Regions from separate parts of the Micromonospora sp. WMMD734 genome, predicted to be linked through region 3. Evidence: riboswitches for the same ligand, from Rfam matches in the RefSeq annotation. Region 3 holds a riboswitch; each other region holds the start of a gene.
The links. Region 3 has a riboswitch for cyclic di-AMP ahead of ACN267_RS24385 (NlpC/P60 family protein). Riboswitches for the same ligand answer to the same signal wherever they lie in the genome.

Region 1 (7,740 bases), 470 kb from region 3:
CCCGCGCCCCGGCGTGCCGGCCGTCCGCCAGCTCCTGGCGGGCCATGGTGATCGCCCCCTCGTGGTGGGCGATCATCATGCTGAGGAACCGGCGGTCGAAGTCCCGACCGGTCGCCCCCTCCAGCCGGGCCAGGTCGGCGTCGGACATCATCCCCGGCATCCCGTGGTCCATCCCTGGCAGATGGCCGTCGGCCGGGCCGTCGGACGGGACGGGCCGGCCCCAGGCGGTGAGCCAGCCGGTCATGGTGGCGATCTCCGGGGCCTGGGCGGCGCGGATCCGTTCGGCCAGCCGGGTGACCTCCGGATCGGCGGCCCGGCTCCCGGCCAGCTCCGACATGCGTACCGCCTGCTGGTGGTGCGGGATCATCATCTGGGCGAACATCACGTCGGCCGGATCCGCGGCGGCCGAGGAAGGGCCGGCCCCGGCGGCCGGGCGGCCGTGACCGCCGGCGGTGGAGTGGCCGCCGCCGCAGGCGGTCAGGGCGGACGCGGCGGCGAGAGCGACGCCGGCCAGGGCGACGCGACGGGCAAGGGTACGGGTGGACACGGGCATACCTTTCGGTGGACGGACACGTACGCGACGGACGGTGGACACGGCAAAGCCGCGCCGGGTGTCCTATCTGCGCAGTACCGACACCGTGGCGAGCCGCAGCCCGAGCGGGCGCGGTGGCGGGGCGCGCGGCTGGCGGGGCCGCGACGGCGGCCGGGACACCCCGGCCGGCCTGGTACGGACCACGAAGAGCAACACCAGCACCAGCACGGTGAGCGCCCCGAGCACCGCCAGGCAGACGCTCCACGCCGTCACGGGTGTGCCTGACGGGCCGGCGGGCAGCGCCACCGGGCACCCGTCTCCGCAGGACCGCACGGCCGGGTCCGGCACCGCGACGCCCCACCCCGGACCGACCGGCACCCCCCACACCGCCGGGATCAGGTGCATCAGGTCCGCCGCCGGCCCGGAGACGGACGACCTGTCGGTGTCGTGCCCGGCGGCGGGCCGGTGCGGGTCGTCGGTCGACGTGCCGTGGCCGGTGGGATGGTGGACGCCGCCGAGGTGCCCGTCGTGACCGAGGGTGTGCATCGCGGAGAGCCCCAGCAGCGTGCCGACGAGCAGCAGCAGCCGCAGCCACCGCCCGGTCGTCGTCGCCGTACTTGCCCGCCGCACGGCTCCACGCTAGCCGTACCGGTCGCCCGGCGGGCCGGTACGGGTCACCGGGCGTCGAGGCGTACCCGGCGCAGCAGTTGGGCGTTGAGCGCCACCACGATGGTGGAGGCGGACATCAGGACCGCGCCGACCGCCGGGCCGAGCGTGATCCCCACCCCGGCCAGTACCCCGGCGGCCAACGGCAACGCCACCACGTTGTAGCCGGCCGCCCAGGCCAGGTTCTGGAGCATCGTGCGGTACGCCGCCCGGGACAGCCGCAGCACACCGGCCACCCCGCGCGGGTCGGACGAGGCGAGCACCACCCCGGCCGACTCGACCGCCACGTCGGCACCCGCCCCGATGGCGATCCCGACGTCGGCTCTGGCCAGGGCCGGGGCGTCGTTCACCCCGTCACCGACCACCGCCACCCGCAGACCCCGCCGCTGCAACCCGGCCACCTGCCGGTCCTTGTCGGCCGGGAGCACCTCGGCGAACACCTCGTCCACCCCGGGTCGGAAGCCCAGGTCGGCGGCGACCGCCTCGGCCACCGGGCGGGCGTCCCCGGTGAGCATCGCGATCGTCCGGACACCCTCGGCACGTAGTGCGTCGACCGCCTCCCGCGCCTCCGGTCGCACCTGGTCGGCAAGGGCGAGCAGGCCGACGACGGTGTCGGGCAGGCGCACCAGGTACAGCACCACCGCCGCCCGGCCGGTCCACTCCCGCTGCGCCGCCGTCAGTTCGCCGGGCAGTTCCCGGCCCAGCTCGCGCAGCAGCGCCGGACCGCCGACGGCGTAGTCCGTACCGTCGATCCCGGCGCGGACTCCCCGGCCGGGCAACGCGCGGAACCCGGTGGCCGTACGTGCTCCGCCCCGGTCGGCGGCGGCGGTCACGATCGCGCGGGCCAGCGGGTGTTCGCTGTCGGCCTCCACGCCGGCCGCGAGCCGCAGCACCTCGTTCCCGTCGGTGCCGTCGGCGGCGGCCACCCCGACCAGCACGTGCTCGCCCCGGGTGAGGGTGCCGGTCTTGTCGAAGAGCACGGCGTCGACGGTCCGCATCCGCTCCAGCGCCAGCCGGTCGCGTACCAGCACCCCGGAGCGGGCGGCGAGCCCGGTGGAGAGCGCGACGACCAGCGGGATCGCCAAGCCCAGGGCGTGCGGGCAGGCGATCACCAGCACGGTGACGGTCCGCACCACCGCCTGGTCCGGCTCGCCGAGCGCGGTCCAGACCAGCGCGGTCAGCACGGCGGTGCCGGTGGCGACGTAGAACAGCCAGCCGGCGAAGCGGTCGGCGAGCGCCTGCGCCCGCCCGCCGGACCGCTGCGCCTGGGTGACCAGGCGGCGGATGCCGGCCAGCGTGGTCGCCTCGCCGACCGCCTCGACCCGCACCCGCACGGGCTGGTCGGTGGCGACGGTGCCGGCCACCACCCGGTCACCTGCCGACCGGGGCACCGGCCGGGACTCACCGGTGACCATCGACTCGTCCAGTTCCGCGGTGCCGGCCACGACGCGTCCGTCGGCGGGCACCCGACCGCCGGGGCGGACCAGCACCACGTCGCCCTCACGCAGCCCGGTCACCGGCACCCGTTCGACGTCGTCGTCCGCGCCGACGCGTTCGGCGTCGTCGGGCAGCAGCGCGGCCAGCGCGTCGAGTGCTCCTCGGGCCTGGCCGATCGCCTTCGTCTCCTGCCAGTGGCCGAGCAGCATGATGGTCACCAGCGCCGCCAGCTCCCACCAGAAGTCCAGGTCGAAGGCACCGAGGAAGGTCGACACCGAGGCGGTGTACGCGACGCTGATCGCCATCGCGACCAGCAGCATCATGCCCGGCGTACGGGCCCGGGCTTCCCGGAGCGCCCCGGTCAGGAACGGCCAGCCGCCCCACCAGAAGACCACCGAGCCGAGCACCGGCCCGACCAGGGGACGGCCGGGGAACTCCAGCGGGTGGCCGGCCCAGTCCAGCACCATCCGGTCGGTCGCCACCACCGGCAGGGTCAGTGCCAGGCAGACGAGGAACCGACGCCGGAACGTCGCCGGGTCGTGCCCGACGTGTTCGCCTCCGCTCCGGTCCGGGGTGCGGCCGGCGTGCCCGACCCGGCTCCGGTGCGGGGCGGGCCCCACCGGGTCGGTGTGGCCACCCCGCGCCGTCGGGCCGGGGTGCGGGGTGGCTGCCCGGTCGCGGTGCTGGTCCATGGCCACCACCATCCTCTTTCGGCAGGCCGTGGGCACGGTGAACCGGGCGGGCGGGTCGGGACGCTGGCTACCATCGTCCGACGATGACGCGCCGCCCGTGGGTGAACCGGCAGGTCGGCTGACACGTATCCCGTCCCGGACCGTTGGGAGAACTCGCAGACATGGGCGCCGACCACACCCGCCCCGCTCCGTCCACCCCGCCCCGGGTGCGACGGATCCTCGTCATGACGGTGGTGCCGCTCATCGTCGTCACGGTGATCGCCACGCTGCTGCTCTGGCCGGGGAAGACCTCGAAGATCGACCAGGGCGAGCAGGTGCCCCGCTACCACGGCACGGTGACCCGGGTGGTGACCGAGCCGTGCCCGCCCGCCCCGCAGACGCCCGACGGCCCGTCGGGGGTGGCCGACGGGCCGTGCGGGACGGTGACCGTCACCGTCGGGCAGGGGCCGGACAGCGGTGAGCAGGTCGAGACGCCCGTCCCGTCCGGGCCGGGGGCACCGACGGTGGCCGTCGGCGACGAGGTCGTGCTCGTCGCGTTGGCCGACCCCACCGATCCGTCGGTGAGCAGCTACCACATCGCCGAGCACCAGCGGGGCATGCCGCTGCTCTGGCTGGTCGCCCTGTTCGCGGCGGCGATCGTGGCGTTCGGCCGGCTGCGCGGGCTGGCCGCCCTGGCCGGGCTCGGGGCCAGCTTCGCCATCCTGTTGACCTTCGTGGTGCCGGGCATCTCCGCCGGGGGCGCGCCGCTGCCGATCGCGGTCACCGGCGCCGCGTTGATCATGTTCGTGGTGCTGTACCTGACCCACGGGATCACCGCGCAGACCTCGGTGGCGGTGCTGGGCACGCTGGGCAGTCTGGTGCTGACCGGCGTCCTGGGCACGCTGGCCACCGCCGCCACCCACCTGACCGGGTACGGCAGCGAGGAGGCCACCACGCTGTCGATGTACCAACGCGACGTCGACCTGCACGGCCTGCTGCTGGCCGGGATCATCATCGGGTCGCTCGGTGTCCTGGACGACGTCACGGTCACCCAGTCGGCCACCGTCACCGAGCTGGCGCACGCCAATCCGGGGCTGTCCCGGTTGCAGCTCTACCGGGCGGCGACCCGGGTCGGGCGGGCGCACATCGCGTCCACGGTCAACACGATCGTGCTGGCGTACGCGGGCGCGTCACTGCCGTTGCTGCTCCTGCTCACCGCCGACAGCCGCCCGGTAAGCCAGATCCTCACCAGCGAGTTCCTGGCCCAGGAGATCGTCCGCAGCGCGGTGGCGACCCTCGGCCTGGTGGCGGCGGTGCCGCTGACCACCGGGTTGGCCGCGCTGGTGGTCACCGCCGGACGAGGGCCGGCCGACGCCGGTACGGCCGGGCCGACGCCCGCCCCACGTCCCGCCCCCGACCGTGCCGAGGCGTGGGAGGCGTTGAGCGCGCCCCGGCACGGCGAACCGTCCACCCCGGCCCCCGCACGGTGGCCAGACCCGGAAAGGAGCACGGACACCGCATGGTGACACTGCGCTGCGTGACCGAAGGCGAGGTCGCGGCTGTCGGCCACGTCACTGATTACCACTCGCTATCGGGAAAATACTCATTTGGTCGGGTTACAGGCGTAGATCCCCGGTACGACTCTCGGGTAACCTCGCTGCCGGTCACCGCCGAAGGCGCCCACCGGAGCCAGCGGTGCCACCGCCCAATCGCCGTACGGCGAGCCGGGGAACCGAGCACCTGGGGTGAATCCGCGCCAGCGGTAGGGGCCACTTCCGTCCCGAACCCGTCAGCTAACCCGGTCGGCGGTCGACGGAAGGGACAACTGTGACGGCACCCCTACGCCACTGGTGGACTCCGGTGGTGGCCGTGCTCGCCGCTCTGGCGCTGGTCGCCGGCCCGGCCGCCGCCCCCGCGGCGGCAGCACCCAACGCGCCCACCCCCTCGGGGCACGAGGAGGACGAGGAGCCCAAGCTGCTCACCGACGTCATCGAGGCGACGAACCGGGAGTACTCGGCGGCGAAGACCCGACTGGAGAAGTCCAAGAAACGCCAACTCGAATACGCCATCGAGGTGGAGAAGGCGGAGCAGGAGCTGGCGGCGTTGGCTCCGCAGGTCACCGAGATCGCCGCCCAGTCGTACCGGACGGGTCGGGTCGGCGCGGTCGCCGCGCTGCTGGAGAGCGACGCCCCGGACGCCTTCGTCCGGCGGGCCGCCGCCCTGGACGAGCTGAACATGGTCAACGCCGGCAAGCTGGCCGAGGTCAACAAGGTCAAGACCCGGGCCGAGCAGGCCAAGCTCGCCGTCGACGCCGAGGTCCGTGAGCAGCAGAAGCAGGCCAACCTGATGGCCAAGAAGAAGACCGAGGCCGACAAGGCACTGGCCCTGGTCGGCGGTCGGGGCTTCACCGGCGGCCTGGTCGACGCGACGTCCCCGGTGGCCCGCGTCGCACCCGGCCAGACCGCCAACGGCGAGTGGCGCGGGGAGTCGTGCAGCGAGAACGACCCGACCACGTCCGGGTGCATCACCCCGCGCACGCTGCACATGTACAAGGAGGTCAAGCGGGCCGGATTCAACCGGTTCGTCGGCTGCTACCGCCCCGGTGGGCCGTGGGAGCACCCCAAGGGCAAGGCGTGCGACTGGTCGTTGCAGAAGAGCGGGTTCAGCCCGTGGCACAACAACGACACCCGGATGTACGGCAACAACCTCGCCGCGTTCCTGATCCGCAACTCGGACCGGCTGGGCATCTACTACGTGATCTGGAACCGGCAGATCTGGTTCCCGGCCAACGGCTGGAGTTCGTACTCGGGACCGTCCAACCACACCGACCACGTCCACGTGTCGCTGTTGTAGCGGGTGCAGCTGGGCCGAAGCTGCGGTGTCCGGCGTTCCGGACACCGCAGCACCGGCCCGGTGAGTTGATCGAGGCGCACGATGAGGGCCGCCCGGCTGAGCCGGGCGGCCCTCATCGTGACCGGTGCGGGTCAGGAGGCGACGGGTGCCGTCGCGGCACCGGCCGGCACGGCCGGTGCCGGCACCGCGGCGGCGGGCGCGGGCAGCTCGGGGGCTACCTGGCGCACCTCACCGGCGGCGAGCCGGTAGGACATCCCGACCACCGCGCACCGGCCGGCGGCCACCTCGGCGGCGATCACCGGGGAGTTGCCGAGCAGCACCTCGACGGTCTGCGCGATATGGATGTCGACGATCCCGTCGATGTCGTGCACCCCCTGCTGGGCCGCGCGACGCAGGCTCGGCCCGACGGCGGCGACCACCGAGTAGAGGTGTCCCGGGGGCTGGGTGCCGGTCCGGGCCGCGTCCCGGGCCGCCTGCACGGCACCACAGGAGTCGTGCCCGAGGACCACCACCAGCGGGGTGCCGAGCACCGTCACCGCGTACTCGACGCTGCCGAGCACCTCGGGCCCGGCGGTGTGCCCGGCGGTCCGGACCACGAAGAGGTCACCGAGACCCCGGTCGAAGATGATCTCGGCGGCGAGCCGGGAGTCGGAGCAGCCGACGATGACCGCGAAGGGATGCTGGCCGTCGGCGACGGCGGTGCGGTGGCCGGCATCCTGGTTGGGATGGTGGGGCACACCGGCGACGAAACGCCTGTTGCCGGCCTGCAACTCGGCCAGCGCCTGGGTCGGAGTGATCGGGGCCATTGCCTCACCTCGGTCCGGAATCGCACCTGGTCACGCCGGCCGGCGGCGACGACGGCCGTGTCCTCACGGTCACACGCAGCTAAAGGTACGTCAAGATTTCGTGATACACGTTTCAGGCATCGGTCGAAGCCGTGTCGACGGCGTGTCGGACCCGGCACCCACCGAGGTCGACGGGCGACCCACCGGGGGCCGACCGGCCGCTCCGGGGCAACCGTCGGGGCGGCCGACGACGGGTCTCCCAGGTACGGGCCATACCATGACCGGCATGGCGACAGGCGGCACCGGGAGCACCCGGAACTGGACGTTCCTCACCAACCATGGTCATGTGCTGCTCGCCATCGCCCGTAACCCCACCGCCCGCCTCCGCGACGTCGCCGACGAGGTCGGGGTGACCGAACGGGCCGCCCAGGCGATCGTCGCCGACCTGGAGGCCGGCGGCTACCTGCGGCGTACCCGGGTCGGCCGGCGCAACGAGTACACGCTCAACCCGAGCGGCCACTTCCGGCACCCCGCCGAGGCCGACCGCCAGGTCGGCGCCCTGCTCGCCCTCTTCAGCCCCGATCCGGCCGACGCCGGGTCCTGAGCCGCCGACCCGGAGGGCGACGGCCGGCCCCGGCCAGGACACCGCCGGACCGGCACACGTCGACGGCCCGCCCCGGTGGGGACGGGCCGTCGACGGTGGAGGGTCAGCAGAAGCTGCCCGCTCCGCCGCCACCGTCCTGCCGGGTGGTGCGGAAGTCGCACAGGTCGTAGCCGTTGGCGGTGAGCGCCGCCT
Region 2 (7,740 bases), 5.5 Mb from region 3:
CAACCCGGTGTACCGCTCGACGAACGGCGGCACGAGCTGGGAGCGGATCGCCGGCCAGCCCACCGGTTACCTGGCCCACAAGGGCGTGGTGGACCCGGTCGGCGGCTTCCTCTACATCGCCACCAGCGACACCGGCGGCCCGTACGACGGCGGCAAGGGTGACGTGTGGAAGTTCAACCGGGCCACCGGCGCGTGGACGCAGATCAGCCCGATCCCGTCGTCCAGCAGCGACGCCTACTTCGGCTACTCGGGGCTGACCATCGACCGGCAGAAGCCGAACACCCTGATGGTCGCCACCCAGATCTCCTGGTGGCCGGACGCGATCTTCTTCCGTAGCACCGACGGCGGCGCGACCTGGAGCCGGATCTGGGAGTTCGGCAGCTACCCGGAGCGCACCAAGAAGTTCACGATGGACATCAGTTCGGTGCCGTGGCTGACCTTCGGGGCCAACCCGGCCCCGCCGGAGGAGTCCCCGAAGCTGGGTTGGATGAACGAGTCGGTGGAGATCGACCCGTTCGACTCGAACCGCTTCATGTACGGCACCGGCGCGACCATCTACGGCAGCACCGACCTCACCAAGTGGGACACCGGCGGCAAGCTCACCATCAAGCCGATGGTCAAGGGCCTGGAGGAGACCGCCGTACAGGACCTGATCAGCCCGCCCACCGGGGCGCCGCTGATCAGCGGGCTCGGTGACATCGGCGGGTTCCGGCACGCCGACCTCGACGCGGTACCGCCGATGCTGTTCACCCAGCCGGTCTTCACCACCACCACCAGCCTCGACTACGCCGAGGCGAACCCGGCGACGATGGTCCGGGCGGGTAACTTCACCGACGCCGACCGCCCCAACGACAGCCACGTCGCGTTCTCCACCGACGGCGGGGCGAACTGGTTCCAGGGCAGCGAGCCGGGCGGGGTCAACAACGGCGGCACGGTCGCCGCCGCCGCCGACGGCAGCCAGTTCGTCTGGGCTCCCGGTGACCCCGGGCAGCAGGTGATCCGTTCGGTCGGCTTCGGCAACTCGTGGACCGCCGCCACCGGCATCCCGGCCAACGCCGTGGTCGAGTCCGACCGGGTCAACAAGAACAAGTTCTACGGCTTCAGCGCCGGCAAGTTCTACGTCAGCACCAACGGCGGGGCCAGCTTCACCGCCTCCGCCGCCACCGGCCTGCCGGCCACCGGGAACGTCAAGTTCAAGGCGGTGCCCGGCAAGGAGGGCGACATCTGGCTGGCCGGTGAGGGCGGGCTGTGGCGCTCCACCGACTCCGGGGCCAGCTTCACCAAGCTGGCCGGGGTCACTGCGGCGGTGAACGTCGGCTTCGGCAAGGCCGCCCCCGGGCAGACGTACCCGGCGGTGTTCACCTTCGGCACCGTCGACGGCAAGGCCGGCGTCTACCGTTCCGACAACACCGGTGCGGCCTGGGTGCGGATCAACGACGACCAGCACCAGTACGGCAACGCGGGCGAGGCGCTGACCGGCGACCCCCGGGTCTACGGCCGGGTCTACCTGGGCACCAACGGCCGGGGCATCCTGGTCGCCGACCGGCTCGGCGGCACCCCCACCCCGACGCCGACCACCCCCGGCCCGACCACGCCTCCGCCGACGACCCCGCCGCCGACGACCCCGCCCCCCACGACGCCTCCGCCGACCACGCCGCCGCCGACGACTCCGCCGCCCACCGGCGGGTGTGCGGCGACGTACAAGGTGACCGGGTCGTGGCCGGGTGGCTTCCAGGGTGAGGTGACGGTCCGCAACGCCGGCACCAGCGCGATCGCCGGCTGGACGCTCAACTGGACGTTCGCCAACGGTCAGACGGTCAACTCGCTCTGGGGCGGCACCTTCACCCAGACCGGGGCGAACGTCTCGGTCCGGGACGCCGGGTGGAACGGCGCACTCGGTGGCGGGGCGAGCACCAGCATCGGCTTCACCGCCAACGTCACCGGCACCAACGCCGTCCCGACGGTGACCTGCACCAGCCGCTGACAACTATCAACTATCCGACACCTGCCGGCTCCCCCGATCCTGTCGGGGGAGCCGGTGCGTGTCCGGCTCGGGAGCTGCCCGGTCCGTGGGTGATCGGCTCGATCGGGTGATCGACTCAGTGCGGCGAGGTTGTGGCATCAACCCCGTGTCTTTACCGCAACATCGCCCCAATGGAGTGGATTGAGAGCGACGTAGGCCCCGGTCGACGCTGAGGAGCGTGACCGGGGCCTGTGTGTGTCGTGGAACGGTTGCGTGCCGTGGAGCAGTCAGTCGTCCAGCCCGACGGGGGAGTTCGGCCGGTCCACGTCGACGAACTCGATGTCGTCGGCGGCCCGGTCACCCCGGCTGCCGGCGGCCCGTGCGGCGGTGCCGGCCGCCCAGCCGATCGCCGCGCCGACCAGCGCCGCGCCGATCAGCAGGGTCCAGGGCAGGGCCGGCCGTCGGCCGGCGAGCGCGTCGAAGGCGAGCGTCGCCCGACGGCGCGCCTCGTCGGCGGTCGAGCCGACCAGGTCACCGGCGTCGGCCAGCCCCGAGTCCCGGACCGACCGGGCGGCGTCCCGGACGCTGTCACCGGCGGAGTCCACCGCCGAGAGCAGGTGGTTCCAGGCCTGGTCGGCGATCCGCTCGGGCTTGCTGCGGCGCTCCAGAAGGTTGCTGCCGATCATCGTGTTACCTCCTCGAATGCCGAAGTCTGCGGCCACTTCGGACGTCGTCTCCGTGCCGCGGGACGGTCCTCGCACGGACCGGACGACCGGCCCGTGTCCGAGCAGTGCCCCGCCCGGCCGGGTCGCAAACCCGGTACGCAGGGGTGACCGGCACGACTCAGCGGACCATGACCACGGACGTGGCGCGGGCGAAATCGTCGTCGTCGTCATCGTCGTCGTCCCCGCCGCCGCCGAAGCCGCAGGCCAGGACGAGAGCGAGCAGCGCGCCGACCCCGGCCAGCCCGAGTAGTCTCTTGAGCATCGATCCGTCTCCTCGATCGTGGTGACCCATCTCTCGCCCACGGTAGGCACCTGTCACAACCTGCGCCGGGGGAGTCGGCACGCCGTGCCGGGGTGTCGACGGGGCTCGCCCGGCCCACCGCATCCGGTTACCACTGGACCGGGGCCGCTACTCTGGGACGGTTGGAACGGCCGAGCTGTGCCGTTCGTCGGAAGAGAACAGGACCAGCAACGGTGTGGAGAGGGACGGTCCGGTCCGTCGGGATCCGCGAATTGCTCATCCCGAGGGGTGGCGACCGAGGCCATCGGAGGAATACTCTCGGTCGCGGCCCGCGTACTGATGAGGCGCCCGGGGACGGGCGAGTGGAGGTGCTCGCGTGAGCCTGTCGATCGTGAAGTCGGTCCTGCCGGCCGGTGTCATCGAGATCGCCCCCCGTGGTGAGATCGACGTCGACACCGCCTACGAGGTACGTGAGGCGATCGCCGAGGTGCTGGCCAAGGGCCGGCCCGCGCGGATCGAGCTGAACATGCGACTCGTCACCTTCATCGACTCCGTCGGGATCAGCGCCATGGTCGCCGGCTTCCAGACCGCCGAGGTCAGCGGCGTCAAACTGATCGTCACCGAACCGAGCCGGTTCGTGCACCGGCAGCTCTGGGTGACCGGCCTGCTCGGTCTCTTCGGCGCTCCGGAGCCGTACTTCGCCGGTGCCGCCACCCCGGAGGTGCTGCCCGGCGCCTGACCGGGCCACGGGCGGCGTCCATGCCGTCCGACCAGTGACGTTGCCAGTCCGTCTCCGGTACGGCACGATCGTGCGACCGACGACGGTCAGGAGGCCCGGTGGTCCGGCGGGAGAGCTTCAGCTACACGGTGCAGGCGCGCTGCTCACCGGCGGACGCGACGGCGCTGCTGAGCGACCTGTCCCGGCAGGAGGAGCTGCATCCGCTGATCGTCCGGGTACGCCGGCTGCCCGCCCGGCCGGGTGCCCTGGCCAGCTATGCGATCACCGACCGGCTGGAGCTGGGGCCGCTGCGGTTCCCCGTCACCTACCAGGCCGACGTGCTGCTGGCCGGCGACGACGAGATCGTGACGGTGGCCCGCCAGCAGCCCGGCACCACCGTACGCAACCACACCCGGCTGCGGATGGAGGGTGACCTGCTGCGGATCGACGTAGAGATCACCCTCGCCGCACCGGCGCCGTTGTTCGGCTACGCCTTCCGGCAGGCCCGCGCCGCCCACCTGGGGCTGGCCAGCCGCCTCGGTGCCGTTCTGGACTCCCGGGCCGGCGACCCGCCTCCGGTGGGCTGACCACCGCCGGCACCCGGGCTGCCCGACCCGGTCGCGGCGTGGCGGCACCCGACCTGACCTACCGTTGCGGCCGGCCGTGGTCCGGTGGCCCGCCCGGGTCGGACGGGCCACCGGGTCGGCTCAGATCATCGACAGGTGCACGTGGTTGGTGTGGTCGCTGGACGGGTCCCCGTTGCCCCCGCTGTACGCCTTCCACCCGCTGCTCGGCAGCCAGATCCGCTTGAACCAGATCACGTAGAGCACACCGAGCCGGTCGGCGTTGCGGATGAAGTACGCGGCGAGGTTGTTGCCGTACGTCCGGTCGCCGCCACTGGCCACCCCGCCGAAGCCACCCTTCTGGGCGGCGAAGTCGCACGCCCGGCCCTTGGGGTGTTCCCCGGAGCCGCTGGGCCGGTAGCAGGAGACGTACCTGGTGAAACCGGCCGCCTTGGCCTGGTTGAGGGCGTTGAGCGTACGCGGGGTGATGCAGCCGTTGGCCGGCGTCGGGTCGTTGACGCTGCACGACTCGGACGGCCAGGAGCCGTCGGAGTTGCGGGGCGCCCCCTTGGCGTTGCTGGTGGACGTGCCGTCCGAGCTGCCGGAGTCGCGGGAGGTGGGGGCCGGCTTGTCGGCGGCGGCCACCGCCAACGCCCGCTCGGCCTGTTCCTTGCGTTTGCCCATGGTGGCGACCTGCTTGCGCTGTTCGGTGATCTCCCGGGTGACCGCGGCCCGGGTCCGGGTGGCCTGGTCCCGGGTCTCGATCATCGTGCGCAGTTCCTGGTCCTCCCGGGTGGCGACCGTCTCCAGCGCCGCCGCGCGGTCCAGGAAGCCGGTCGGGGTGTTGCTGTTGAGCAGGGCGGACATCGGTCCGAGCCGGCCGGTGCGGTAGGCCGCGCCGGCGATCTCGCCGACCTTGGCGGTCTGCGTGACCAGTTGCCCCTCGATGGTCTTGAGCTGCCCGTCGAGTTCCTTTTGGCGTTTGGTGGAGCGCTCCAGGGCGGCCTTGGCCTCCAGCCAGCCCTTGCTGGCCGCGTCGAGCTGGTCGCGCAGCGCCGGGGTGCCGCCCTCGTCGTCGTCGCCCGGGGCGGCGAGCCGGGTGGTGGGCGCGGCGACGGCCGGGGTGAAGGGCGCGGCCGACACGCCCAGGGCCAGCGCCGTGACGACTGCGGCCAGCAGCCGCGTGGTGGTGCGTACGTGCATGCGGATGTCCTTCCGTCAGCCGCCGACCGGGTTAGCTGACGGGTTCGGGACGGAAGATCCCTACCGCTTGCGCGGATGCACCCCAGGAACGTGGTTCCCCGGTTCGCCCGGGCGGGCGATTAGGCGGCGGCCTCCGCCTGGCGGAGACCGGGGCCGAGCCTACCGGTACGCGTGTGACGCCTGCCTACCTCGTGACTGAGGGTACGAGAGTGAATACCCTCAAAAGGGGCAAACAGCGCAGATTTCCGTGATCTCTGTGCGGGAGTACCCGCCGGGGCTGACCGTCCGGCCCGGGGTGGGGGTCACCAGTGGGCGGGTCCGCACGCCCCCGGGGTCGCCCCGGGCTCGATCTGGAGGGTGGCGTGCTCGATGTGGAAGTCCTCCCGCAGGGCGCCCCGGGCGGCGGCCAGCACCGTGCCGACCTCGGCGTCGCCGGCCAGGGTGAGGTGGGCCGAGGCGACGTCCATGCCCGAGGTGAGCGTCCAGACGTGCAGGTCGTGCACCTCGGCGACGCCGGGCACGGCGGTGAGCCGGTCGTGCACGGCGGTCACCGGCAGGTGCTCCGGGGCGGCCTGCACCAGGATGCGTACCGCCGCCCGGCCGAGTCGCCAGGTGCGGGGCAGGATGAACACGCCGATCGCCACGGCGACCAGCGGGTCGGCCCACCACCAACCGGTGCCGGCGATCAGCAGCGCCGCCACGATCACGCCGACCGAGCCGAGCAGGTCGCCCAGCACCTCCAGGTACGCCCCACGCAGGTTGATGCTCTCCTTGGCGCCCTCCCGCAGCAGGCCGAACGCGACGATGTTGGCGAGCAGGCCGAGCACCGCCACCACCAGCATCGGGCCGGCCAGCACCTCGGGCGGCTCGCCGAACCGGCGGACCGCCTCGATCAGCACGTAGACCGCGACCCCGCTGAGCAGGACGGCGTTGGCCAGGGCGGCGAGCACCTCCAGCCGGTAGAGGCCGAAGGTGCGCTGCGGGTCCCGGGCGGCCCGCCGGGTGGCGGTGATCGCGGCCAGCGCCATCCCGATGCCGAGCACGTCGGTGAACATGTGCCCCGCGTCGGAGAGCAGGGCCAGCGAGCCGGTGCCGAAGGCGGCTACCGCCTCGACCACCATGAGCACGGCGAGCAGCCCGAACGCCGCCCAGAGCCGCCCCCGGTGCCGGTGCGCGGCGTTGCTGACCGTCGCGCTGTGGTCATGACCTGCGCCCACGTCCACACCTTCCGTCGCCGCTGCGGACCGGCTCCAATCTATGCTCACATCGCTATGTATGCAAGTGATGGTCGGTCGTCCGGCCAGGTGGGACGGGTTCCGGGCGGTCAGCCGGTCGGTTCGACGGTGGTGAGGCGCTGGGTCGCCCGGGACAACGCCACGTAGAGCGTCCGTACCCCGGAGCCCGGATCGGCCCGGATCTCGCCGGGGCAGACCAGCACCACCCCGTCGTACTCCATGCCCTTGGCCTGGAGGCTGGTCACCACCTGCAACCGCGCCCCGCCCCGGTCGCCCAACCAGCCGGCCACCTCGTCGCGGCGGGGCACCGGGGTGATCACGCCGACCGTCCCGGCCACCTCCGCCAGCAGCGCGTCCACCGCGTCGGCCGTCGCGCGGGCCAGCTCCGCCGCCGGCACCTGCAACGCCACCGGGTCCACCCCGGTGGACCGCACCGCGCTCGGCAACTCCAGGTCGGGATAGAGCCGGCGAATCTCCGCCGCCGCCACCGCGAAGATCTCCGCCGAGTTGCGGTAGTTGGTGGAGAGCGTGAACCGGTGCCGCCGCCGCCGACCCAGCGCCTGGTCCCGGGCCCGGTCCAGCTCCGCCTGGTCACCCGTCCAGGCGGTCTGCGCCGGATCACCCACCACCGTCCAGGAGGCGAGCCGGCCGCGCCGGCCGATCATCCGCCACTGCATCGGCGAGACGTCCTGCGACTCGTCGACCACCACGTGCGCGTAGTCCCGGTAGTCCTCGGGCCGCTCCCGCGCCGCCGCCCGCGCGGCCCGCTGCCGCTCCCCGAAGGTGCTCAGCTCCCGGACGCCGCCGGCGAGCTGGAACGGGTCCCGGCGGGCCTTCTTCGGGCGGACCGGCTGACCCAGCAGCGCGTCCAGCTCGTCGAGCAGGGCGATGTCGGCCACCGTCAGCCCCTCGGTGTCCAGCGACCGGTACGCCTCCACCAGCAACCCGACCTCCGCCCGGGACAGGACGCCGGCCGCGTACCGGTGCAGCCGCTCCGGCCGGGCCAGCCAGCCCAGCACGTGCCGGGGATGCAGCCGGGGCCACCACGCCTTGAGGAACTCCCGGAACTCCGGCCGCTCGATGATCTCGTCC
Region 3 (7,740 bases):
AGACCGGCGCCGAGTCCAGCGAGAGGTAGCGGGGCAGGCTGGCCGGATCCCGGCCGACCTCGTCGAGGGTACGGTCCATCCAGGCGCAGAGCGTCGCCACCCCGTCCCACCAGGCCGTCAGCTCCTCCTCACCGGTGCCGGTGGTGACCCAGCCCTGACCGAACCGGGCGGCCAGCCGCATCGACCGGGGCCCGTTGGCGGCCATCACGAACGGCACCCGGGGCTGCTGCACGCAGCCGGGGTTGTTCCGGGCGTCCACCGCGCTGAACCAGTCGCCCCGCCAGGTGGTGCCGTCCTCCCGCAGGATCAGGTCCAGCAGCTCGGTGAACTCGCCGAACCGGTCCACCCTCGGCCGGGGCGGCAGCGTCTCCCCGCCGAGCACCGCCGAGTCGAAGCCGATGCCGCCGACGCCGAGGCCCAGCAGCAGCCGCCCGCCGGAGATGTCGTCGAGGGTGGTGACCTGTCGGGCGAACGCGGCCGGATGCCGGAAGTTGGGCGAGGCGACCAGGGTGCCCAGCCGGACCCGTTCGGTCACCATCGCGGCGGCGGTCAGCGTCGACATCGAATCGAACCAGGGACCGTCGACCAGATCCCGCCACCCCAGGTGGTCGTACGTCCAGGCGTGGTCGAAGCCCCACGCGTCCACCTGCTGCCAGCGCCGACGCGCCTGTGGCCAGCGCTGGTCGGGAAGGATCACGATGCCAATCCGCATGATCGCCAGCGTAGGCAACAGGCCCGCCTCCGAGAGGGCCGAGGGTGGCACCTCATTCGCGCCGCGCCGCCGATTGTCGATCATCTGCCAGTACGGAGTGCTGTGCCGCATCTGCGCCCACAGTAGGGTGGGCCACACCGAAAGGATGGTGCTGCCGTGAACGTGCTTGACCTTATAGGTCACGTTGCCGACATATCGGCAGTGCCAATCGCGATCATCGGCTTCGGGGTCACCTACAATCAGGTAAAGAAGACGCGCAAGGCTGCGGAAGCCGCCGAAAGCGCCGCCCGAAATTCGCAAAAGGCCATCGGAAGAAGCAGTCTTTTGGGCCTGATCCCTCAGTTGCAGCGAGTCGAAGAGGAACTGGACCGCGCGATCAGAAGCGGCTCGGAGCCCGTCGTCGCCTCCTCGCTTCAATCCTGGCGCTGGCAGGCGGGCCAGGTACGCGGCCTCCTACAGGTTGGCAAATTGGCAAGACGTGAGCTGCTGGTCGACATCCAGGATTCCGTGTCGGCCGCGTCCCAGGCCCAGATTGAGCTGAGTGGGTCAGGTGGTGACCTGAACTTGGCCGCGGCGACAAAGGACGTGCGGGACGCGATAGCCAAGGTAACGAACGAGCTGGGCGCAATTGCGACCGTGCAGGGCATCCAAGCTGGAGGCGTTGACGATGCAAGGTGATTTTACGATTGGCCGCCTGCTCCACTTGGTTAGACTGCTGAACACAAGAACCGACCGCGGGTCCATCGAATGGAAACCCACCCCACGCATGAACCCGTTCGGCTCCAAGGCGTTCCGAACTTCCACCCCCTCCTCCTCCCTGACCCTCTCCTTCAACGGTCGTCGACACAACATCCGGATCATGGACGAGAATGGAAGTATCGTCGCAGAGTATTCAACCGGGAGCGACTCGCCCGAATCTCATGAGCTGGATTCTGAACTCGAACGGCTCTACGATCTGGTTCACGTCGAGACGTCGCGGGTGAACGAATCGATCGAACGGGTGATTCGCGAACTCGAAGGCGGGCTCTAGCACAGGGACCGCATATGCGCAGCGGTGGGCACTGGGCGTACCTCCGCGCTCCCGTGGGTCAGCGACGTCGGAGCCGGTCGTCGGGCTCCGGCCACGGGGTGGCCGGCATCTCGACCGGCCGGCGCGCCGACGCGCGGTCGACGACCTCAGTGGCCGTCAACTCGGGGACGGTGGTGAAGATCAGATCGGAGACGTCCGGACAGGCCAGATCACGGCCGAGCCTCTCCAGCCAGTCGTGCAGTTCGACGTCGTCGGCGTAGTCGAGCCGCATGATCCGATCGACGAGGGCCACGGCCTCGTCCCGGGTCAGCTTCGCCGGCACGGCAACCTCCTCGGTGCAGGAGGACGGCACCCGCATGAGCCTCGACGCAAAAGTGCCGACGTTTCCACCTCGGCCTGTCGCCCGGGTCATCCTGGGCAGGGTAGTCCTGGCGCGTCCTTTCGAGCTGATGTCGTCAACGAATCAGGCAGCAGGCGACGGACGGCGGGATAGGCAGCAGGCGACGGACGGCGCGCTGTGCTGACGTCCGACACCGCTGCGGTCATCGGTGTGAATCGTTCACGTCATCAGGTCTAAAGGGCGCGCACGGGCATATGTCCCCGCCATGCTCACCCGTGGGGCGTCAGGCCGCCGGGATCCCGGTGACCGGCGGGCAGTGGGGCGGCGAGCGGTGGTTCGGACGGGGTGGGCCCGGCGCGCCACCCTCGCCGTCGCGGGCACCAGAGGCGAGCCCGCGCGCCATCACGGTCCGGATGAGACACCGAAGGCCCTGACTCGGATTCGCATCCTGGTCAGGGCCTTCGCGGTGGAGCGGGTGACGGGAATCGAACCCGCACTGTCAGCTTGGGAAGCTGATGTTCTGCCATTGAACTACACCCGCAAGCGGGACCACTGTACCTGAGGTGACCGCGCCCGCGCACCCGGGCACCCCGCACGCCACCGATCACCTTGCGTAGGCAACCAGCCACCACCTGCTGAAACAAAACGGTCAGATGTTTCACAGAAGCAGCTTGGGGACGTTCTCAAACGTGTCGATCAGTTGTAACGTCACCCCCACGTTCACGACCTCGGCGCGACATACCCCCTGCCGCGCCGCCAGAAAGAGGTGGGCCCATGGGACTGCGTCCCAACCTGCTGACCCGGCGTGCCGCCGGTGTCGCGTCGACGACCTTCGCGCTGCTGTTGAGCACCGCTGCGGTGGGCGTCGTACCTGCGGCTTCCGCGTACTCCGCAGCCCCCGACAACACTTCCTGCGCGGAGCCGGCCGACGCCCACGCGGACGTCCACTCCGACGCCCGCGTCCGTGGCGGCAGCAAGGCTGCCCACAAGCGGCACGACCCCAACGAGCTGACCGCCAAGCAGGTCCAGGAGCGGGAGGCGGAGTTCGCCGCCGCCCTGCGCAACAGCGCCCTACAGTCGAAGTCCAGCTACCGCAGCGGCTCGACCGAGGGCACGACGGTGGCGCTGGCCCCGATCAGCATCCCGGTCGTCGTGCACGTCATCCAGCGGGACAGCACCCGGGCCGGGGGCAACATCCCCGACTCGATGATCAACTCGCAGATCAGCGTGCTCAACCAGGCGTACAGCGGTGCGACCGGTGGGGCCGCCACGGGTTTCACCTTCCAGCTCCAGAAGATCAACCGGGTCACCAACGCGTCGTGGTACCCGATCGTGCAGGGTTCCTCGGCCGAGCGGGCGATGAAGACCTCGCTGCGCACCGGCGGCAAGAACACCCTCAACATGTACCTGGGTGAGCTGAGCGACGACCTGCTCGGCTGGGCCACCTTCCCCAAGCGCACCCTGGACGTCATGGACGGCGTCGTGGTGCTCGGCGAATCGCTGCCGAACGGCACCGCCACCAACTACAACCTGGGCGACACCGGCACCCACGAGGTCGGCCACTGGCTGAACCTCTACCACACCTTCCAGGGTGGCTGCTCGGGCTCGGGCGACGGCGTCTCGGACACCCCGGCCGAGCGCGAGCCGGCCTACCAGTGCCCGACCGGCCGGGACACCTGCACCGCGACCGGCAAGGACCCGATCACCAACTTCATGGACTACACCTACGACTCGTGCATGTACCAGTTCACCGCTGGGCAGGCGAGCCGCATGGTGAACGCCTGGACCGCGTACCGCGCGTCGGCCTGACCGGCGGCGCCGCACAGCGTCAGGTGCCGGCTCCGTCCCCTGGGGACGGGGCCGGCACCGTCGTTTCCGGGGTCAGGCGGCGGTGCGACGGGTGTCGAACCCGTGCCGACCGCGCCGGGACGGGCGCTGGTCGGGCAGGCCGGCGACACCGTGCCGACCGGGCACCGGGTCGAGCCAGACCTGCACGGCGGGACGCCCGGCGTCACCGCTGAACGGGCCACCGTGCTCACGGCGGGTGAGCATGGCGACGTCGACGCTGAATTCGAAGAGCCGCCAGTCGACCTGGGGCGCGGCCCGGCCGATCTCGGCCACCAGCGCCACCCGGGCCGGGTCGGTCACCGGCTCGGCGCGACCGGCGACGTACGCCTCGTCGTCGCTGTCCTCAGGCGGAAACGAGTGGAGCGCGTAGCGGCCGTCGCGTTCGAGGTCACGCCGCTTGGGCGAGTCGACGACGAAGCAGAACAGCCCGCCGTCGGTGACCAGCGGGCAGACCGGGTGCACCCGGGGACCGCCGTCGGCGCGGACGGTGGCCAGGTAGCCGAAACCCGACCCGTACTGCTGGAGGAGAAGGCGGATCCCGTCGGCGAGTCGGGGCTCGTCGGCGGCGAATGCGGACCAGGATGCCATGTCGTCATCCTATCGAACAGGCGTTCGAAAATCAGTCCGACACGCAGGTCGAACGGCCCGACGTACGCCTCGGAGCCGGCGACGACGCCGGCCGGTGGGGCGGCCCGGTGGGCGGGTCCGGCCGAGGCGCTGGATATGGTGTCCCGATGCTGCTCTCCGACCGGGACCTCGTCTCCGAGATCAAGGCGGGCGCGCTGGCGCTGGAGCCGTTCGAGCCGAGTCTGGTGCAGCCGTCCAGCATCGACGTGCGCCTCGACAAGCTGTTCCGGGTGTTCAACAACCACCTCTACACCCACATCGACCCGTCGGTGCAGCAGGACGACCTGACGTCGATGGTCGAGGTGCCGGCGGGCGAGCCGTTCGTGCTGCATCCGGGCGAGTTCGTGCTCGCCTCCACGCTTGAGGTCATCTCCCTCGGCGACCAGCTCGCCGGCCGGTTGGAGGGCAAGTCGAGCCTGGGCCGGCTGGGGCTGCTCACCCACTCGACCGCCGGTTTCATCGACCCGGGCTTCTCCGGCCACGTCACGCTGGAGCTGTCGAACGTGGCCAACCTACCGATCACCCTCTGGCCGGGCATGAAGATCGGCCAGCTCTGCATCTTCCGGCTCTCCTCGCCGGCCGAGCACCCCTACGGCTCCGCGGTGTACGGGTCGCGCTACCAGGGCCAGCGGGGGCCGACCCCCAGCCGTTCCTGGCAGAACTGGCGCACCTGGACCATCGGCTGACGCGGCGTGCCGTGTCGGGGCCCCGGGTCCGGGGCCCCGACACGGTGGCTCAGCCGGGTCGGCCGTAGCTGTTGACCGGCCCGTCGTCGACCCGCTTCATCGTGATCGGTTTGCCCGCCTGGGAGGCGTGCACGACCCAGCCGTCCCCGACGTACATTCCGACGTGGTGCAGGTCGGAGTAGTAGAAGACCAGGTCGCCGGGGCGCAGGTCGGCCCGGCTCACCCGGTCGGTGACCTGGCGCTGCTGCCGGGCGTTGTGCGGCAACGACACCCCGGCCTTCGCCCAGGCCGCCATGGTCAGCCCGGAACAGTCGTAGTTGTTCGGTCCGGCCGCGCCCCACACGTACAACTTGCCGATCTGGGCGCAGGCGAACTTGACCGCCGTACCGGCCGGACCACCTGGGTAGCCTGCGGGGCACGGCGCCGGGCGCAGCGGCCCGCCGCCGCCGTTGCCGTAGACCTTGAGCCGCAACTTCTGCAACCTGTCGATCTCGGTGTTGATCTGCTTCTTGCGGGCCGCGAGCTGCGCTTCGGTACGGGTGAGCTGGGCGACCATCTCGTCCAGCGGCGCCTTGGTCGCGGCGAGTTCGTCGCGCAGTTCGGCGACGGCCCGCACCTCGCGCTGCTGGCGGCTGGCGAACCGGTCCAGCAGCCCCAGCTGTTCGACCACCTGGCTCGGGTTGCGGCTGCCGAGCAGGGCGTTGACGGTGGACATGTTCTCGCCCTTGTACGCCTGCACGGCGAGGCCGCTGACCTGGTTCATCGCCTGGTCGACACGGCGTTGCAGGGGGGCGATGCGCTTGCCGAGCGCGTCGGCCTGCCGGCGCTTGGCGGCGAGGTCGATGCGGGTGGCGTTGTGCTGTTCGATGAGCGGTTCGAGCTTGTTCCAGTCCTGGTCGATCTGCCGTTCGATCTCGGCGACCGAGGGGTCGGCGTGCGCCGCCGTAGGGCCACCGGTCAGTACGACCGCTGCGGCGGCCAGGGTGGCGAGGGTGGTGGTGAAGCGGGACCAGCGTGGGCGCGGCACCGTCGTGTTCCGGGCGACCTGGGTCGTCCGGTGCGACGGCGGCCGCGGGGCATGGTGTGCCACCGGGCTCCGGGCTCCTTCTTCCTCGACCGCCTACCGGGTTAGCTGACGGGTTCGGGCGGGAAGGGAGCGCCCTACCGCGGCGGTCGCGGATTCACCCCGGCGTACCTGGGTCCCCGGCTCGCCCGGAGGCGACTCGGCGGTGCCGGCCGACGCCACCCCGGGCGGGGCGGACCTGGTGCCGACCGACGATTGACCAGAGTAGAGATGGTCGTTATCGATCCGCAACCCGCCGGGCCGGCACACTCGGTGACCGGAAAACACGCAACCCCCGGCCCATCGGGCCGGGGGTTGACGTCTGCGCTGGTCAGGGGCGGCGGAAGCCGGCCACCGGCATGTAGTTGATGCTGGTCACCTGGACCGGCTTACCGGTCCGGGGCGCGTGCACCATCATGTCGTTGCCCAGGTAGAGCCCGACGTGGTGCAGGTCGCTGAAGAAGAAGACCAGATCGCCGGGGCGGGCCTCGGAGCGCGGGATGGCCTTGCCCTCGTTCCACTGCGCACCGGTGAAGTGGGTCAGCGAGATACCTGCCGCCTTGTACGCGAACTGGGTGAGCCCGGAGCAGTCGAACGAGTTCGGCCCGGTGGCGCCCCAGACGTACGGGTCACCGACCTGCGCGCAGGCGGTCGCGATCGCGGTCCGGGCGGCGGAGCTGACCACACCGTTGATCGTGGGGCAGCCGTTCACCTTCACCGTGGTCTTCGGCATCGCCGCCTGCAGCCGCTTGATCTCGGCATTGATCTGCTTCTTCTTGGCCGCGAGTTCCTTCTCCTGCTTCACCTCGGCGGCGATCAGCGTGTCGAGCTTCTGCTTCTCGGCGTCGTACTTGCGGCGGACCACGAGCACGGCCTCGACCTCCCGGCGCTGCTCGGCGGCGAGCCGGTCCAGGATGGTCAGCTGCGTGGCGAGGGTGCCCGGCTTGGTGGTGGTGAGCAGCGCGCTCAGCTCCTGCGAGGGGCCAGACTTGTAGTAGCGGGAGGCGAGGTCGCCGACCCGGCCCAGGGCGAGTTCGCTCTGCAGCGCCAGCGGCTCGATCTTCTTCTGGAGGTCGGCCGCCTTCTTGCGGTTGACCTTCAGCTGCTCCTGGACTTTGTGGTGGCTCTCGATGGTCGGTTCGATCTGCTCCCACTGCTTGTCGAGGGCCGCCTCGATCTCCTCGGGCGACGGCGCGGCGTGGGCCGGCACGGCGAACATCCCGGCACCGACGGCGACCGCCGCGACCAGGGTGAGCAGGCGGCGGGCGATCCGCCGGAGGGCTGCCGGCCGTACGGGCGGCTGGCCCTGGGCGTGACGGTGAGGGGGCATGGTTGCCACCGGCGTCGACTCCTTTGCAACCGACCGCCGGGCGCCTCGCTAAGGGGAAGAAGGAGGCAGACGTCCCACAGCGGCCGGTGCAACATTAGGGGCAG

Region 1: it holds a riboswitch for cyclic di-AMP, as region 3 does, so the genes downstream of both, ACN267_RS22100 (coiled-coil domain-containing protein) here and ACN267_RS24385 (NlpC/P60 family protein) in region 3, are expected to answer to the same signal.
Region 2: it holds a riboswitch for cyclic di-AMP, as region 3 does, so the genes downstream of both, ACN267_RS00800 (coiled-coil domain-containing protein) here and ACN267_RS24385 (NlpC/P60 family protein) in region 3, are expected to answer to the same signal.

The regions. Positions count from the first base shown of each region.
Region 1 covers NZ_JBMHMK010000001.1:5,161,716-5,169,455, forward strand. The annotation lists gene ACN267_RS22080 (DUF305 domain-containing protein) at 1-547, opposite strand, end outside; gene ACN267_RS22085 (hypothetical protein) at 617-1,162, opposite strand; gene ACN267_RS22090 (heavy metal translocating P-type ATPase) at 1,207-3,327, opposite strand; gene ACN267_RS22095 (YibE/F family protein) at 3,489-4,832, shown strand; cyclic di-AMP (ydaO/yuaA leader) riboswitch at 4,999-5,130, shown strand; gene ACN267_RS22100 (coiled-coil domain-containing protein) at 5,134-6,159, shown strand; gene ACN267_RS22105 (carbonic anhydrase) at 6,291-6,965, opposite strand; gene ACN267_RS22110 (helix-turn-helix transcriptional regulator) at 7,222-7,548, shown strand; gene ACN267_RS22115 (lipocalin family protein) at 7,652-7,740, opposite strand, start outside.
Region 2 covers NZ_JBMHMK010000001.1:161,623-169,362, forward strand. The annotation lists gene ACN267_RS00775 (cellulose binding domain-containing protein) at 1-1,984, shown strand, start outside; gene ACN267_RS00780 (hypothetical protein) at 2,251-2,649, opposite strand; gene ACN267_RS00785 (hypothetical protein) at 2,807-2,950, opposite strand; gene ACN267_RS00790 (STAS domain-containing protein) at 3,306-3,668, shown strand; gene ACN267_RS00795 (SRPBCC family protein) at 3,767-4,234, shown strand; gene ACN267_RS00800 (coiled-coil domain-containing protein) at 4,355-5,413, opposite strand; cyclic di-AMP (ydaO/yuaA leader) riboswitch at 5,418-5,549, opposite strand; gene ACN267_RS00805 (cation diffusion facilitator family transporter) at 5,716-6,630, opposite strand; gene ACN267_RS00810 (HelD family protein) at 6,738-7,740, opposite strand, start outside.
Region 3 covers NZ_JBMHMK010000001.1:5,630,251-5,637,990, forward strand. The annotation lists gene ACN267_RS24345 (LLM class flavin-dependent oxidoreductase) at 1-712, opposite strand, end outside; gene ACN267_RS24350 (hypothetical protein) at 869-1,390, shown strand; gene ACN267_RS24355 (hypothetical protein) at 1,374-1,742, shown strand; gene ACN267_RS24360 (e9imm peptide) at 1,801-2,064, opposite strand; tRNA gene ACN267_RS24365 (tRNA-Gly) at 2,550-2,623, opposite strand; gene ACN267_RS24370 (zinc metalloprotease) at 2,857-3,891, shown strand; gene ACN267_RS24375 (pyridoxamine 5'-phosphate oxidase family protein) at 3,964-4,518, opposite strand; gene dcd (dCTP deaminase) at 4,665-5,243, shown strand; gene ACN267_RS24385 (NlpC/P60 family protein) at 5,293-6,333, opposite strand; cyclic di-AMP (ydaO/yuaA leader) riboswitch at 6,346-6,482, opposite strand; gene ACN267_RS24390 (C40 family peptidase) at 6,638-7,636, opposite strand.